2 regions of the Arthrobacter sp. BG5 genome follow, and region 2 is predicted to be linked to the other one. Evidence: predicted binding sites of a transcription regulator. Region 2 holds the regulator's gene; the other holds the start of a gene.

Region 1 (7,156 bases), 1.2 Mb from region 2:
CGCCGGCTACCTCTCCGCCCTGCTCGATGGCGGCGACGTCGCCGCCCGGCTCAAGCGAGGCACGCTCGCCGGCGCCTTCGCGGTCAGCACCGCCGGTGACTGCGACGGCCTGCCCAGCGCCGCCGAACTCGCGCTGCTGGGCGCTGCCCCGGACGGCAGCACCCAGCGCTAAGACACCCTGCACTTCCCGGGCCCCTTCCCCGGATATCCTCCCGACCGACACCGAAAGCCTGGACCAGACCGTGAAAATCATTGCCGCCGAAGTTTTTGTCACCAGCCCCTCCCGCAATTTCGTGACGCTGCGGATCACCACCGAGGACGGGGTGACCGGGATCGGCGACGCGACCCTCAACGGCCGTGAACTGGCCGTCGCGGCGTATTTGAAGGAACACGTCGCGCAGCTGCTGATCGGCAAGGACCCGCACCGGATCGAGGACACCTGGCAGTTCCTTTACCGGTCCTCGTACTGGCGCCGCGGCCCGGTCACGATGGCGGCGATCGCCGCGGTGGACATGGCGCTCTGGGATATCAAGGGCAAGCTGGCCGGCATGCCGGTCTACCAGCTGCTGGGCGGGGCGTCCCGGAACGGGCTGCGCGCGTACGGGCACGCGTCCGGCTCGGACCTGGAGTCGCTCTTCGACTCGGTCCGGGAGCACCTGGAACTCGGGTACAAGTCGATCCGGATCCAGACCGCGGTGCCCGGGATCAAGGCCGTGTACGGGGTCGCGGCGCAGGCGCAGGCCTCGGGCGAGCGGTACGACTACGAACCGGCCGGGCGCGGCGCGTTCCCGCTGGAGGAGGACTGGGACACCCGGGCCTACCTGCGGCATCTGCCGACGGTGTTCGAAGCGGTCCGGAACGAGTTCGGTCCGGAAATCCCGCTGCTGCACGACGGGCACCACCGGATGACGCCGATCCAGGCCGCGAAGCTGGGCAAAGCCCTGGAGCCGTACGACCTGTTCTGGCTGGAGGACTGCACCCCGGCGGAGAACCAGGAGGCGCTGCGCCTGGTCCGCCAGCACACCACCACCCCGCTGGCCATCGGTGAAATCTTCAACACCGTGTACGACTACCAGACCATCATCAAGGAACAGCTGATCGACTACGTCCGGGCCGCGTCCACGCACTTCGGCGGGATCTCGCCGCTGAAGAAGGTTATGGACTTCGCCGCGCAGTACCAAATCAAGTCCGGCTTCCACGGCCCCACGGACATCTCCCCGGTCGGGTTCGCCGCGCAGCTGCACGTGGGCCTGGCGATCCACAACTACGGGATCCAAGAGTACATGCAGCACTCGGATGCGACCAACGAGGTGTTCGAGCAGTCCATGACGTTCGTGGACGGCTACCTGCACCCGGGGGAGACGCCCGGGATCGGCGTCGAGTTCAACGAGGAGGCCGCCGCGGCCTACCCGTACCAGCAGGCCTACCTGCCCTACAACCGCCTCGTCGACGGCACCGTCCACGACTGGTGAGCGGCGGCTGAACCAAAAAGGTCCCGGGCGGCGAGTCGCAGCTCAGCCGCCCGGGACCTGGTCTGTTGGCGGCCGGGGCGCGTCGTCCCCGGCCTGCCGCGCCTGCGGCCTAGCGGACGACTTCCCGGGTCATCCCGAAGGGGACCTGGTCCGAAAGCGCCGCCGTGTAGTGCCCCGGCTTGTGCCGGGTCAGCAGGATGCCATGGGTGCCGGTGAGCATGGCGAGCCGCTGCAGCCCCTGGACGGCGTCGTTGAGCCGGTCGTCCAAGAGTTGGCGGTTGTCGACCTGGATCTCGATGCATTCGCTGGCTGTCGTCATCGCACTGTCTTTCCTGGAGGTGGTTGCCGCGGCGTCAACGGCTGAAGCGAGGATAACGTCTGATTTAAATGTGAGTCAAATCACCACGCGGGCGCGCGGTCGGCCGCTTCCGTACCTTAAGTCAGCACCGTGAAACCGGCCGCCGGATAACGCACCCCGTTGATCTGCGGCTGCAGCGCGTGATCGCCGGGGTGGTGGACCCGGGTGGTCATCTGGCGGAAGGCATGGCGCTTCGAAAATGTCCTGGATTCACCCGGCCCGAGGACGGCGGTGCCGAGCTTGAACACTTTGTCCGCGAGGACGCCGTTGGCCTTGGCGTAGTGCACCACGTAGTCGACGGCGATGCGGGCCTCGGCCGGGCCGGTATTGGCGACGTCGAAATCGAAGCCCAGGGCCCCCGGCAGTTCGACGACGGTGCGGTCAAGCCGGGGCGGCGTCACGGCGAGCGACGCCGGCGCGAACCCAAGCAGCTCAAGCGCGCCGGGGTGGGCCTTCTTGACCAAGGTCCGCAGGCCGTGGCGGACCACCCTGGCGGTGTTCGCGTCCGGCTCAGCCAGCCAGCGCGCTGCGGTGGCGACCACTTCGTCCGGGGCATGCCGGGCCAGGTCGTTCAGGTGGTTGGCCACCGATCGCCGAACGTCCTCGACCGGGTCGCGGTACAGGGCGTCCAGGATCGGCAGGGTTGCCGCCGGCCGGGCCGTGAGCCCGGGAACACGGATGGCCCACGGCAGGTACGCGCGGGTACCCTCGCTGGCCAGCCGCCGGACCTGCCAGTCGGGGTGGGTGGTCCAGCGCTGGATGGCCGCCAGGGCCCGGTCCAGGTCCGCGTCCAGGAGCCGCCGGATGGCGAACTCTCCCGTGAGCCGAGGAGTCAGCTCGGCCAGCAGCGACAGGCAGTCCTCGAAATCAGCGGGAGCCCTCCGGGCAAGGACGAGGGTGGCCGCCGACTCGCTGACCGGCCAGATCATCCAGCCGGTGAAGTCCGGGTCCTTCAGCGCCCGGCGGAAGACCGCCGCCGCCGCAGGGTAGTCGCCGGGCAGGTCAGTAAGCATGGCGGCGCTGAGCAGGTCGGTGCGTTCGCGCAGGCTCAGTCCGTCCAACTGTCCGGCAGTGCCGGCCAGCTGCGGGAAACGGCGGCCGGGGGAAGCGGCGGCAAGGATCCGTTCCAGCGACCCGACCACTCCGGGGTTGATCAGTTCGTTCATGACACCCATGGCTTCAGGCTACCGGCGGGAAGGGGCGCAGGACCTGCTGCCGGTCCGACGCGCCCGCAGCGCCGGAACCGGGATATTCTTCACGGTGGGAATGTCCACACACGGCGCAGAGGCGGCTACGGGAATGGCAGAGCAGAAAACCGGGAACTCCGGCTGGTGGCAGGTCTTCCACGACAAGTTCGTGGTGGAGGAGCGCTACATGAGCGTGGATGCGCGGCGGAACCTGTACCGGATCGCCGTCGGGCTTATGGTCATCGGCGTCGTGGCGTTCACCACCATCCTGGTCAGCGTGCTGCAGCACGGCGGTATCACCGCCGTTGACGAGCCGGTGCGCACCGGGCTCGTAGCGTTGCGCGGGGAGCCGGCCACGACCATCATGATCCTCCTGGCCATTGTCTTCGGCCCCATCGGTCTGCCGATCATCATCCTGGTGTTCACCGTCGCCTGGGGGCTGCTGGCCAAGCACGCCTGGCGGCCGATGGTGCTTGGCGGCGCCATGCTGACCGGAGTGATCCTGGCCCAGATCATCGGACGGACGGTCGGCCGGCAGCGCCCGCCGGTGGACCTCATGCTCTTCGGGGCGGACTCCACGTTCTCCTTCCCCTCCGGCCACGTCCTGGGCGCCTGTGACTTCCTGCTGGTCACCACGTTCCTGGTCTTTTCCCGCCGCAAGAACCCGAAAGCCGCCGTCGCGGGCTTCACCGTGGCCGGCATCGGAATCTTCTTTGCCGCCCTCAGCCGGCTTTACCTGGGCTACCACTGGACCACCGACGCCCTCGCTTCGCTGTCCATCTCGTTCGTGATCCTGGGCGCCGTAATCCTGCTGGACACCTGGCGGACCGCCAGGATCCCGGGGGAGCGGATCACCGGGGAGCTCTCCAAGCAGGAGACCGGCGCGGAGTAAGCGGCGGCGAACGCGGGGCGCGCTGCCGGTCAGCGCGCCCCGCGTCGTTTAAGCTCCGCCTGGAGCTTGGCATTAACCGCTTCCAGTTCCAGCACCTTGGCGACGCCGGCGAGGTTCAGGCCTGCGTCCAGGAGTTCGCTGATCCGGCGCAGCACCGCCAGATCCGTCTCGCTGTACTGCCGCGTTCCGCCCGCCGTGCGGTCCGGCGTCAGCAGGCCCCTGCGCTCGTACAGCCGGATGTTCTGCGGCCCGGTCCCGACCAGCTGTGCGACCACGGAGATCGCGTAAACCCCGACGTCGGCTTCACGTTCCGCCACGGCGCACGTCCCTTCATATGGTCGAAGAATTTCCTGTTGCATCAGTTTGGCACTGGTGCTATAAAAAATCTATATCCGCCACCACAGATAGTTGGTGTGCCGGATAGGCAGGAAAATTCAAGACTCTCGTATGAAGGAGTGGGAAATGATGTTGATGCGTACGGACCCGTTCCGTGAACTGGACCGGCTGACCCAGCAAGTCTTCGGAACGGCGGCGCGGCCAGCCGCCATGCCGATGGATGCGTGGCAGGAAGACGGCGAGTTCGTCGTCGCGTTCGACCTTCCCGGCGTCAATGTTGACTCGGTGGATCTCGACATCGAGCGCAACGTCCTGACCGTCAGGGCCGAACGGCGCGAACCGGCGCAGCCCAACGTTGAGTTGATCGCCTCGGAGCGGCCGCGCGGAGTCTTCAGCCGCCAACTGATCCTGGGCGACACGCTGGACACCGACAAGGTCAAGGCGAGCTACGCCGACGGCGTCCTGACCCTCCGGATCCCGGTGTTGGAGCAGGCCAAGCCGCGGAAGATTGAAATCACGCACACGCAGGACAAGATGCAGGAGATCGGGAAGTAACGGCGCCGGCGGCGGGGGTCTCCGGACGCTGATGAATACGGGGATCCGGGATCGCCGGAAGGCGCGGCCGGCGGATCCCCGCCTGATCAGCCCGCGCCCCGCCCGGCCGGCCAGGAGGTGAGCCGATGAACCGCGACCCGCGCGGCTTCTACGCCGCGTTGCACGTCGCGCCGGATGCGACCCCGGCGGAGATCCAACGCTCCTTCCGCGCCCTGATGCGCCGCCGCCATCCCGACGTCGAAGCGTCCGCCGGTGCGGGGGCCGACAGCGGGGAGGAGGTGCGCCGCATCCTCGAGTCATTCGCGGTGCTGCGGAATCCGGACGCGCGGGCCGCCTACGACGCCGCGGCGGGTACTGCGGCACGGCCGGCCCGGCCGGGCCGGGCGGCAGACGCCGGCGGCACGTCCGCCGTCGGCCGGGACATTCCGGTGCGGCACCACCGAAGCGGGCAGCCGGTGCTGCGCGTGACCCCGGTGCGGTGGGAGCGGGGCCCGGAGTGACGCGGGCACCCGGTGCCGTGCCGCGTGCCGGCCGTAGGCAGGAAGAAGCGGCAGGCAGGAAGTCGCAACAGGCAGGAACCCAAGAAGAAGGAGTACAGCCATGAGCGCATGGCGGCGTTACGACTCGCACCTCATCCCGGCCTTCCATGAACGCTTCGAGGAGCGCTGGGGCGAGGGCACGGCACCGTTCCTGGACCCGGAGGCCCATGAACTGCCCATGCCGCGTGCGCAATGGATCAACGTGGACACCGGCGCGGCCCTGGCGGTGGTGCCCATCTGGGCCGCCGAGGACAGCCAGCACCGCTCGTTCGGGGTGTTCTATTTGCCGCCCGCCGGGGACATCTGGGTGCTCCGGCCCGGGTTCACCGGCTACCTTGAGCCCGCGGCGGACGACGCGGAACAGCTGCTGAGCCTGCGGAACGACGCGTTCAAGAAGGCCGTCGCGCATGCCAAGGAGTTCCTCTTCGGGCCGGAGGCCAGCAGCTACTGAGCAAGACTGAGTAAGGGGGCGCGCCGGCGGGGGACAGCCGCGCCGGATGTGGCGCGGGCCCCCGCCGGGGCCTAAAATCAATCAACCACCAGCGCAACTGCATAGGGGATCCGCCAATGAATGCTTCCGCCCACGATCTGGCCGCCCTGCTGCCGCCCGGATTCACCATGGGCGTGGCAACCGCCGCCTTCCAGATCGAGGGGGCGCTGGACGAGGACGGGCGGGGACCCTCGGGCTGGGACGTCTTTGCGGCCACCCCGGGCTCGATCGTCAACGACCACAGCCCCGCAATCGCCTGCGACCACTACCATCGGATGCCCGAAGACGTGGCTCTGATGAAGGAACTGGGGATTGATTCGTACCGGTTCTCGCTGTCCTGGCCGCGGATCCAGCCCGGCGGCAGCGGCCCGGTCAATCCCAAGGGACTGGATTTCTACGACCGGCTGATCGACCTGCTGCTGGCCAACGGGATCACGCCGATGGCCACGCTGTACCACTGGGACACCCCGCTGGAGCTGGACGAGGCCGGCGGCTGGATGAACCGGGACACCGCCTACCGGCTGGGGGAATTCGCGGCCATCGCCGCCGCGGCGTACGGGGACCGGGTGGCCCGCTGGGTCACCATCAACGAACCGGCCACGGTAAGTGCCAACGGCTACATGCTGGGCGTGCACTCCCCGGGCGAATCCCACATGCTCAAGGCGCTGCCCAGCGTCCACCACCAGCTGCTGGGCCATGGGCTGGCGATGCAGGCGCTGCGGGCGGCGAACGTGCCCGGCGAAATCGGTCTCACCAACGTCTATTCGCCGATGGTCCCGGCCTCCGGCAACCCGCTGGACAAGGTCAGCGCCGGCCTGATGGACATGGCCCAGAACCGGCTGTACGCGGATCCGGTGCTGCTGGGCAAGTACCCGGACGCCATCAGGGCCGCCACCTTCTTCTCCTCCTTCAGCCCGTCCGGTGAGGACATGGAGTTGATCTCGCAGCCCCTGGACTTCTACGGGCTGAACTATTACATGCCCACCCGTGTGGCCGCCGGGCCCGGCGAGGGTACCGTGCCCAAGGGCATGGCGGAGGCCATGGGCAACGACCTGAACGGCGACGGCTCCGGCACGCCGTTCCACATCCAGAGCTTCCCGGATACCGAGATCACCGCCTACGGCTGGCCGATCAAGCCGGACTACATGGCCGTTGCGCTCGCGGAAATGGCGGAACGCTACCCCGATCTGCCGCCGGTCTACATCACCGAGGGCGGCGCAAGCTTCGAGGACCTGGAGATCCACGACGCCGAGGGCCGGCTGATCGTCCCGGATGAGCGGCGCGTGCGCTACCTCGCCGAGCACATCGGGGCGGCCATCGAGGCGAC
Region 2 (7,156 bases):
CCGCTCCCGGCACGGGCCGACGGCGTTCCGGGCCGTCCGCGCCGGGTTGCAGCGGGTCCTTCCATCTTACGCCAGCGCGGCCCGGCGGCGGCGCGGCCTGCGCGTCCGCCGCGACATTAGGTATCAACTTCATATCGTCCTCATATCGTTCCCGTTGCAGTTCGGCGGACAGCCCGGAATCCCGGCCGGAGCGCGGTCGGCCTGTGTAATGCTGGATTCGGCCCTGCCGGGCCCGGCGAGCGGGAAACACAGCGAAGGGACAGGGGCAATCAGCCAGCGTGGAGTGAACAAGACAGCACCGGGCCGGCGCATGCGCCGCAGCGTGCTGTTCCTTGTGCTGCCCGCTGCCCTCGCCTTGTCCGGCTGCGTCGCCACGCCCCAGCCGGGAATCACCAATGCTGATACGCCCTCGCACACGGTCCCCGGTCCGGCCGCCGGGGTGGCCACCACCAGCGCACCGCTGGAATCCACGCAGGCCTCCAACAAGGCCCCGGTCTACTGGATCGGCCGGAGCAACGACAACGTTTTCCTTTACCGCGAGTTCCGTGACGTGCCCGAGGAGGACAACCCGATTACGCGCGCCCTGCGGGTGATGATGTCGCAAAAGCCGCTGGATCCGGACTTCTTCACGCCCTGGCAGAACCCCAAGATGCTCGCCACCTCGATTTCGGGCAAGAACGTCATCACGGTGGATGTGTCGGCGGACGCGTTCAACAGCAACGTCGACGCGGACATGGCCGAACGCGCCATCCAGCAGCTTGTCTACACCGCCACGGCCGCAGGCGCCAGCGCCGGGTTGACCGATACCGGCCAGCAGATCCAGGTGGTGGTCCTCGTCGACGGGCACACCGACTACGTCGCCTTCAACCGGGTCCGGCTCGGTTCGCCAACGTCCCGCAGCGCCGGGATGGTGGCGCCAGTATGGATCATCGATCCGCAGGAAGGCACCGAGGTGGCGGACGGTGCGGTCAAGATTTCGGGCCGCAGCACGGTCCCGGGCGGAAAACTTCATTGGGAGCTCCTGCGAGTCGACGGGACCAGCAAGACGCCGTATTTGAACGGCGACATCACCGCCTCCGCCGACGCCGACAAGTCCGGATTGTTCAACCTCGCCCTCAACCTCGGTCCGGGCAACTACGAGGTGCGGGTCTCCCAGGTGGACCCGGCCGGCAAGGTCAAGGACCTGAACGTCGATACCCGCGGGTTCACCGTCCGCTAAGACCGGCACCGGCTTTACGGCCGTTGACCTTCGGCGCCCGCGGGCGCCTGCCGGGCCTGATCAGCGTCCGGCCAGCGGGTTACCAGCGTCCCAGAATGTCGCTGGCCAGCACCGTGGCGGCGGGCCCGGCGGTGGACGAGCGCAGCACGTGGCGGCCCAGCAGGGCGGTGACGGCGCCGGCATCGCAGAGCCGGGTCACCTCGCGCGGGCTGATCCCGCCTTCGGGTCCCACGATCAACAGCACCTCCCGGGGGACGCCGCCGTCGGCCGCCTGCTGCTGCCAGGCTTCCAGCACCTGCCGCAGCGGCCGCACCGCGTCCTCGTGCAGGATCACGGCAAGGTCCGCGGCGGCCACGGCCGCCTGCAGTCCGTTGCCGTCGACGGCGGGGCGGACTTCCGGAATCCAGGCCCGGCGCGCCTGCTTCGCGGCCGCCGTCACCACAGACTGCCATTTGGCGTGCGCCTTCGCGGCGCGCTCAGGTTTCCAGCGGACAATCGACCGTTCCGCCTGCCAGGGGACGACGGCGTCGATCCCCAGTTCCGTCGCGGTTTCGGCGGCCAGTTCGTCCCGGTCCCCCTTCGCCAGCGCCTGCACCAGCACCAGCCGTACGTCGGGCCGCGGCTCGGTGCTGACCTCAATGCACTCCACGGTCAGCTGCTGGGGCGCGGCGGCGGTCACCGTGCCGGTGATGCGCCTGCCGGCGCCGTCGGTGATGTCGACGGCCTCCCCCACGGCCAGGCGCTTGACCGTCACCGCGTGGCGCGCCTCGGCGCCGTCGAGGACGAACGTCGCGCCGGGGACCTGCTGGTCCAGGGAGCCTGCAGGGGTGAAGAAGACCGGGTTACTCACCGCTACAGGTTACCGAGCCGGTCCCGCAGCTTGGCGAAGACGCCACCGCTGGCGGCAAGCTTCCCCTCAGTGAACTGCTCGCCGCGGAGTTTGGCGAGCTGCCGGAGCAGGTCCTCCTGGGCGGCGTCGAGCTTGGCCGGGGTGTCCACCTGCAGATGGACCTTGAGGTCCCCGCGGCCATAGCCGCGCAGGTGCGTCACGCCCAGGCCGCGGAGCGTGATGACCTCCCCGGACTGGGTGCCGGCCTTGACGTCGATCTCCTGCTGCCCGTCGAAGGTGTCCAGGGTCAGTTCCGTGCCCAGCGCGGCGGCGGTCATCGGAATGTTCAGGCTCGCGTGCAGGTCGTCGCCCTCACGCACATAGGTGGCGTCGTTGTTGACCCGGATCTCGACGTAGAGGTCACCGGAGGGTCCGCCGGCCGGTCCGGCCTCGCCCTGGCCGGACAGCTGGATCCGGGTGCCGGTGGCGACCCCGGCCGGAACCTTCACGGTGAGCGTGCGGCGGCTGCGGATCCGGCCCTGGCCGGCGCACTCGTTGCACGGGTCCTTGATGACGGTGCCGAAGCCCTCGCAGCTTCCGCAGGGGGCCGTGGTCATGACCTGGCCGAGGATGGAACGCACGGCCCGCTGGACCTGCCCGCTGCCGCCGCAGATATCGCAGCGTTCGGGGTGGCTGCCGGGGCGGCAGCAGGAGCCCTCGCAGGTGGGGCAGGTGACGGCGGTGTCCACTTCAAGCTTCTTGTTCACGCCGAAGACGGCGTCGCGGAGGTCGATCCGGACGCTGATCAGCGCGTCCTGGCCGCGGCGTACCCGGGAGGCGGGGCCGCCCTGGCCGCCGGCCCCGCCGAAGAAGGTCTCGAAGATGTCCTGGAAGGCGAAGCCCTGGCCGGCGTAGCCGCCGCCGAAACCGTTGTCGGTCCCGTTCTCGTTGCCCGTGGTGTCGTAGACCCTGCGTTTCTGCGGGTCCGACAGGACCTCGTAGGCGTGCGTGACCGCCTTGAAGCGCTCGGAGGCGTCGTCCCCGGGGTTCACGTCCGGGTGCAGGGTCCGCGCAAGCTTGCGGTAGGCCTTCTTGATCTCTTCCCCCGTCGCTTCACGGGAGACTCCAAGAACGTCATAGTGGCTGCTCAAAGTGTGTATCTCTTCCTTTTTGTACTGCCAGTGGGGCACTGCCTGTAGTGGGCAAGAAGTCCGGTGCCGGATCCGGCCCGTCAGGGCCCAAGGATCCGCGAAAGGTAGCGGGCGACCGCACGGACGGCGGCCATGGTGGTCGGATAGTCCATCCGGGTGGGCCCCAGGACGCCGACCTTGGCCGTGGCGTCCGGGCCGTAGCCGGTGGCCACCACGGAGGCTTCGGAAAGCCCGTCGTAGGGGTTCTCCCGGCCGATGCTGACGGTGACGCCGCGCGGGTCCTGCGCCATGTCGCTGAGCAGGCGCAGCATCACCACCTGCTCTTCGAGCGCCTCCAGCACGGGGCCGATGCTCAGCGGGAAATCGACGTTGGAGCGGGCCAGGTTGGCGGTGCCGGCCATGACCATCCGCTCCTCGCGGCTGCTCGCGGCCAGCGACTCCAGTCCCCGGGACAGGGCCTGGGCGGCGCCGCGCCGCACCGGCGGGCAGTTGTCCACCACGGCCTGCAGCGACTGGGGCAGCAGCCCCAGCGGGGTGCCGGAGAGCCTGGCCAGGAACAGGGTCCGGAGCTCCGCGAGGGCGTCGTCGCCGAGGTCCTGGCCGACGTCGATCACCCGCTGCTCCACCTTGCCGGTGTCCGCAATCAGCACCGTGAGCACCTTGCGGGGCGCCAGGAGCACGAATTCGATGTGCCGGACGCGGGCCCGGCTCAGGAGCGGGTACTGCACGACGGCGACCTGGTTGGTCAGCTGCGACAGCAGCCGGACGGTCCGGTCCAGGACGTCGTCGAGATCCTCGGAACCCTCCAGCAGCGCCTGGATGGCGCGGCGCTCGGCCGGGGACAACGGCTTGACCGCAGAAATCTGGTCCACGAACAGGCGGTAGCCTTTGTCCGTGGGAATCCGGCCGGCACTCGTGTGCGGCGCCGTGATCAGGCCCTCGTCTTCCAGCGCGGCCATGTCATTGCGGATCGTGGCGCTGGACACACCCAGGTGGTGCCGCTCCACGAGCGCCTTGGATCCCACGGGCTCGCGGGAATGGACGTAGTCCTCCACGATGGCGCGCAGCACTTCGAGTTTGCGTGGCTCGCTCACGCTCCACCTCCAATCGACCCGTATCGGATTGCCGGCGCCGGCCGCGCGGAAAGACCCGCCCGGGGAACCCGCGGTTAGCACTCGACATGCCTAAGTGCTAACCAGTCTAATATGAGTCGCGCCGTTGTTAGCATTGGATTCGCTGCGGGCGTGACCCCCGGGACGGGTGTTTCCGGGCACACCACGGGCCGCACCGCCGTTCTTTCGCCCAAATTCCCGAGTGCAAAGCAGTGTGTAGCAGATGTCGTACCAGAATTGGGGCCCGCAGGATCTCTCCGCCCCCGCCAAGGCCCAGCTGCCCGAAATCGCGGTGGAACGGGGCATGGTGCTCGAGGATGTGCAGTCCGGCTGGGTCGGCGCCGTGACCCGGGTGGAGAAGTCCGGCGGCATGCACGTCGTGGCCCTCGAGGACCGGCGCGGCAAGTCACGCTCCTTCCGCCTCGGCTTCGGGTTCCTGCTCGAAGGCCGGCCGATCAAGCTCATGCCGCCCGCCCCGCGGGCAGCCGCCGCGGGCAGCGCAGCCGGCACCCGTACCGCGTCCGGTTCGGTCCGGGTCGCCGGACAGCGGGCCCAGGTAGCTAAAGCCAGCCGGATCTGGGTGGAAGGCAAGCACGACGCCGAGCTCGTCGAGAAGGTCTGGGGTGACGACCTCCGTGTGGTGGGCATCGTCGTCGAACCCCTGCACGGCATCGACGACCTCGCCGGCGCCGTCAGGGACTTCCGTCCCGGCCCCGGCCGCCGGCTCGGCTTGCTGGTGGACCACCTGGTTCCCGACTCGAAGGAATCCCGGATCGCCGACGCCGTGATGGCCTCTCCCGGCGCGGCCGGCAACGTGCTGATCGTCGGTCACCCCTACGTCGACGTCTGGCAGGCGATCCGACCGGCCGTACTGGGCATTGAGCGGTGGCCGGTGATTCCGCGCGGCGTGGACTGGAAAACCGGCATCCTGACGGCCTTCGGCTGGCCGCACAGCACCAAGGAGGACATCGGCCTGGGCTGGCAGAAACTCCTCGGTGCGGTCCGCAGCTACGCGGACCTGGAGCCCTCCCTGCTGGGCCGGGTCGAAGAAGTCATCGACTTCCTCACGGCGCCGTAGCCGTTCTCCCTGCCACGTTTCGCGGTCCGAGCAAGTATTCTTGAAACGGCGGCCGCTGCTTATTGTTGCGGCCGCGGCTCGTACAGGTACCAACGCTCCACCGCAATCCAAAGGACGAAACGTGGCAGAAGACGCACGCGAACACACGGACCACCAGGCCGGCCATAACCAGCCCCAGTACCATGGCGTTCCGGCAAATGCTCTGCCGCTGACGGCGAGCGAGGACCGGCAGTGGGCCACGTTGGCCCATTTCGGCGGCATCCTGGGCTGCATTCCGTCCCTGCTGATCTACCTGATTTTCAAGGACCGCGGCCCGTTCACCGCGCAGGAATCGAAGGAAGCCCTGAACTTCACGCTGCCGCCCACCATTGCCGCCGTCGTGGCGAACCTGCTGGTCTTTGTCCCGGTGGTAGGCAACCTGTTCGCCGTGCTGGCCACCGCCATCTGGATTGCCCTCGCGTGCTTCTCGGTGGCCGCCGGCATCCACGTCAACCGCGGCCAGCCGCACCGCTACGAGTACAACCTCCGCTGGATCAAGTAGCGCGAACCGACACCTAAGGCCCGCGCGCTTAGTCCGGCAGGATCCGTCGGACGACCGCGTCGGCAAGCAGCCGGCCCTTGAGCGTGAGCACCAGCTGGCCCTTGAATGCTGCCGCCGGGTCCACGAGCCCGTCCGCAATCAGCCCGGCCACCGCATGGCGGCCGGTGTCACCGAGGCCGCCCAGGCTGGCAATCGACAGGCCGGTGGCAAGCCGGGCCTCCAGCATGACGCGCTCGACGTTGCGGGTATCGGCGTCGAGCGTCTCCCGGCCGGCGGCGGGCGAGGCGCCCGATCCCAAGCGCCCCGCATAGGCGGTCGGATGCTTGACGTTCCACCACCGGACCCCGCCGACGTGTGAATGCGCGCCGGGGCCTATCCCCCACCAGTCGTCCCCGCGCCAGTAGGCGAGGTTGTGCCGGCAGGCCTGCTCCGGCGTCCGGGCCCAGTTGCTGACCTCGTACCAGCCCAGGCCCGCCGCGGAGATCAGTTCGTCGGCCAGTTCGTACTTGGCGGCATGGTCGTCGTCGTCGATCCCCGGGACTTCGCCGCGCCGGATCTGGGCGGCGAGCTTGGTGCCGTCCTCGACGATCAGCGCGTAGGCGCTGATGTGGTCCGGGCCGTAGGACAAGGCGGTCTCCAGCGAGAACCGCCAGTCCTCCATCGATTCCCCCGGGGTGCCGTAGATCAGGTCGAGGCTGACGGCCAGGCCTGCCTCGCGCGCCCATTGCACCGCCTGCGGCACCCGGCTGGGCGTGTGGGTGCGGTCCAGGACCTTGAGCACGTGCGGGACGGCCGACTGCATACCGAAAGAGACGCGGGTGAACCCGGCGTCGGCCAGCAGCTGCAGGGATTCGGGCGTGACCGAGTCCGGGTTGGCTTCCGTGGTGACCTCGGCGCCGGGCTCCAGGCCCCAGGTCCCGATCGCGGCGCTCAGGATGCTGGCCAGGTCGCCGGCCGGGAGGAGCGTGGGCGTCCCGCCGCCGAAGAACACCGTGCTCAGACGGCGCTCCGGCAGGCCCGAGGCCCTCAGCACCTGCCCGGCGAAATGGACTTCCGCGACGGCGGTGCCGGCGTACGCGTCCTGCGAGGCGCCGCCGCCGAGTTCCGTGGCCGTATAGGTGTTGAAGTCGCAGTAACCGCACCGCACGGCGCAGAACGGGATGTGGACGTAGAGCCCGAAGGCCCGGTCCGCGGCGCCCTCCCGCGCCTGGCCGGGCAGGAGCCCG

The links. The regulator HrcA, encoded in region 2, represses chaperone genes, less so after heat shock. The targets are predictions, from matches to a motif close to TTNGCACTCGNNNNNNNCGAGTGCNAA.
Region 1: a site for HrcA is predicted at 4,273-4,299, ahead of AC1MBE_RS07210 (Hsp20/alpha crystallin family protein). Genes of this name have one in related genera too.

The regions. Positions count from the first base shown of each region.
Region 1 covers NZ_CM155268.1:1,566,861-1,574,016, reverse strand. Annotated here, with positions in the region: gene AC1MBE_RS07240 (sugar kinase) at 1-172, shown strand, start outside; gene manD (D-mannonate dehydratase ManD) at 243-1,472, shown strand; gene AC1MBE_RS07230 (hypothetical protein) at 1,582-1,791, opposite strand; gene AC1MBE_RS07225 (DNA alkylation repair protein) at 1,908-3,005, opposite strand; gene AC1MBE_RS07220 (phosphatase PAP2 family protein) at 3,130-3,909, shown strand; gene AC1MBE_RS07215 (MerR family transcriptional regulator) at 3,939-4,226, opposite strand; gene AC1MBE_RS07210 (Hsp20/alpha crystallin family protein) at 4,375-4,800, shown strand; gene AC1MBE_RS07205 (J domain-containing protein) at 4,926-5,300, shown strand; gene AC1MBE_RS07200 (hypothetical protein) at 5,401-5,790, shown strand; gene AC1MBE_RS07195 (GH1 family beta-glucosidase) at 5,907-7,156, shown strand, end outside.
Region 2 covers NZ_CM155268.1:326,955-334,110, forward strand. Annotated here, with positions in the region: gene AC1MBE_RS01440 (GerMN domain-containing protein) at 311-1,219, shown strand; gene AC1MBE_RS01445 (16S rRNA (uracil(1498)-N(3))-methyltransferase) at 1,299-2,069, opposite strand; gene dnaJ (molecular chaperone DnaJ) at 2,072-3,199, opposite strand; gene hrcA (heat-inducible transcriptional repressor HrcA) at 3,280-4,293, opposite strand; gene AC1MBE_RS01460 (DUF3097 domain-containing protein) at 4,535-5,389, shown strand; gene AC1MBE_RS01465 (DUF4870 domain-containing protein) at 5,511-5,930, shown strand; gene hemW (radical SAM family heme chaperone HemW) at 5,959-7,156, opposite strand, start outside.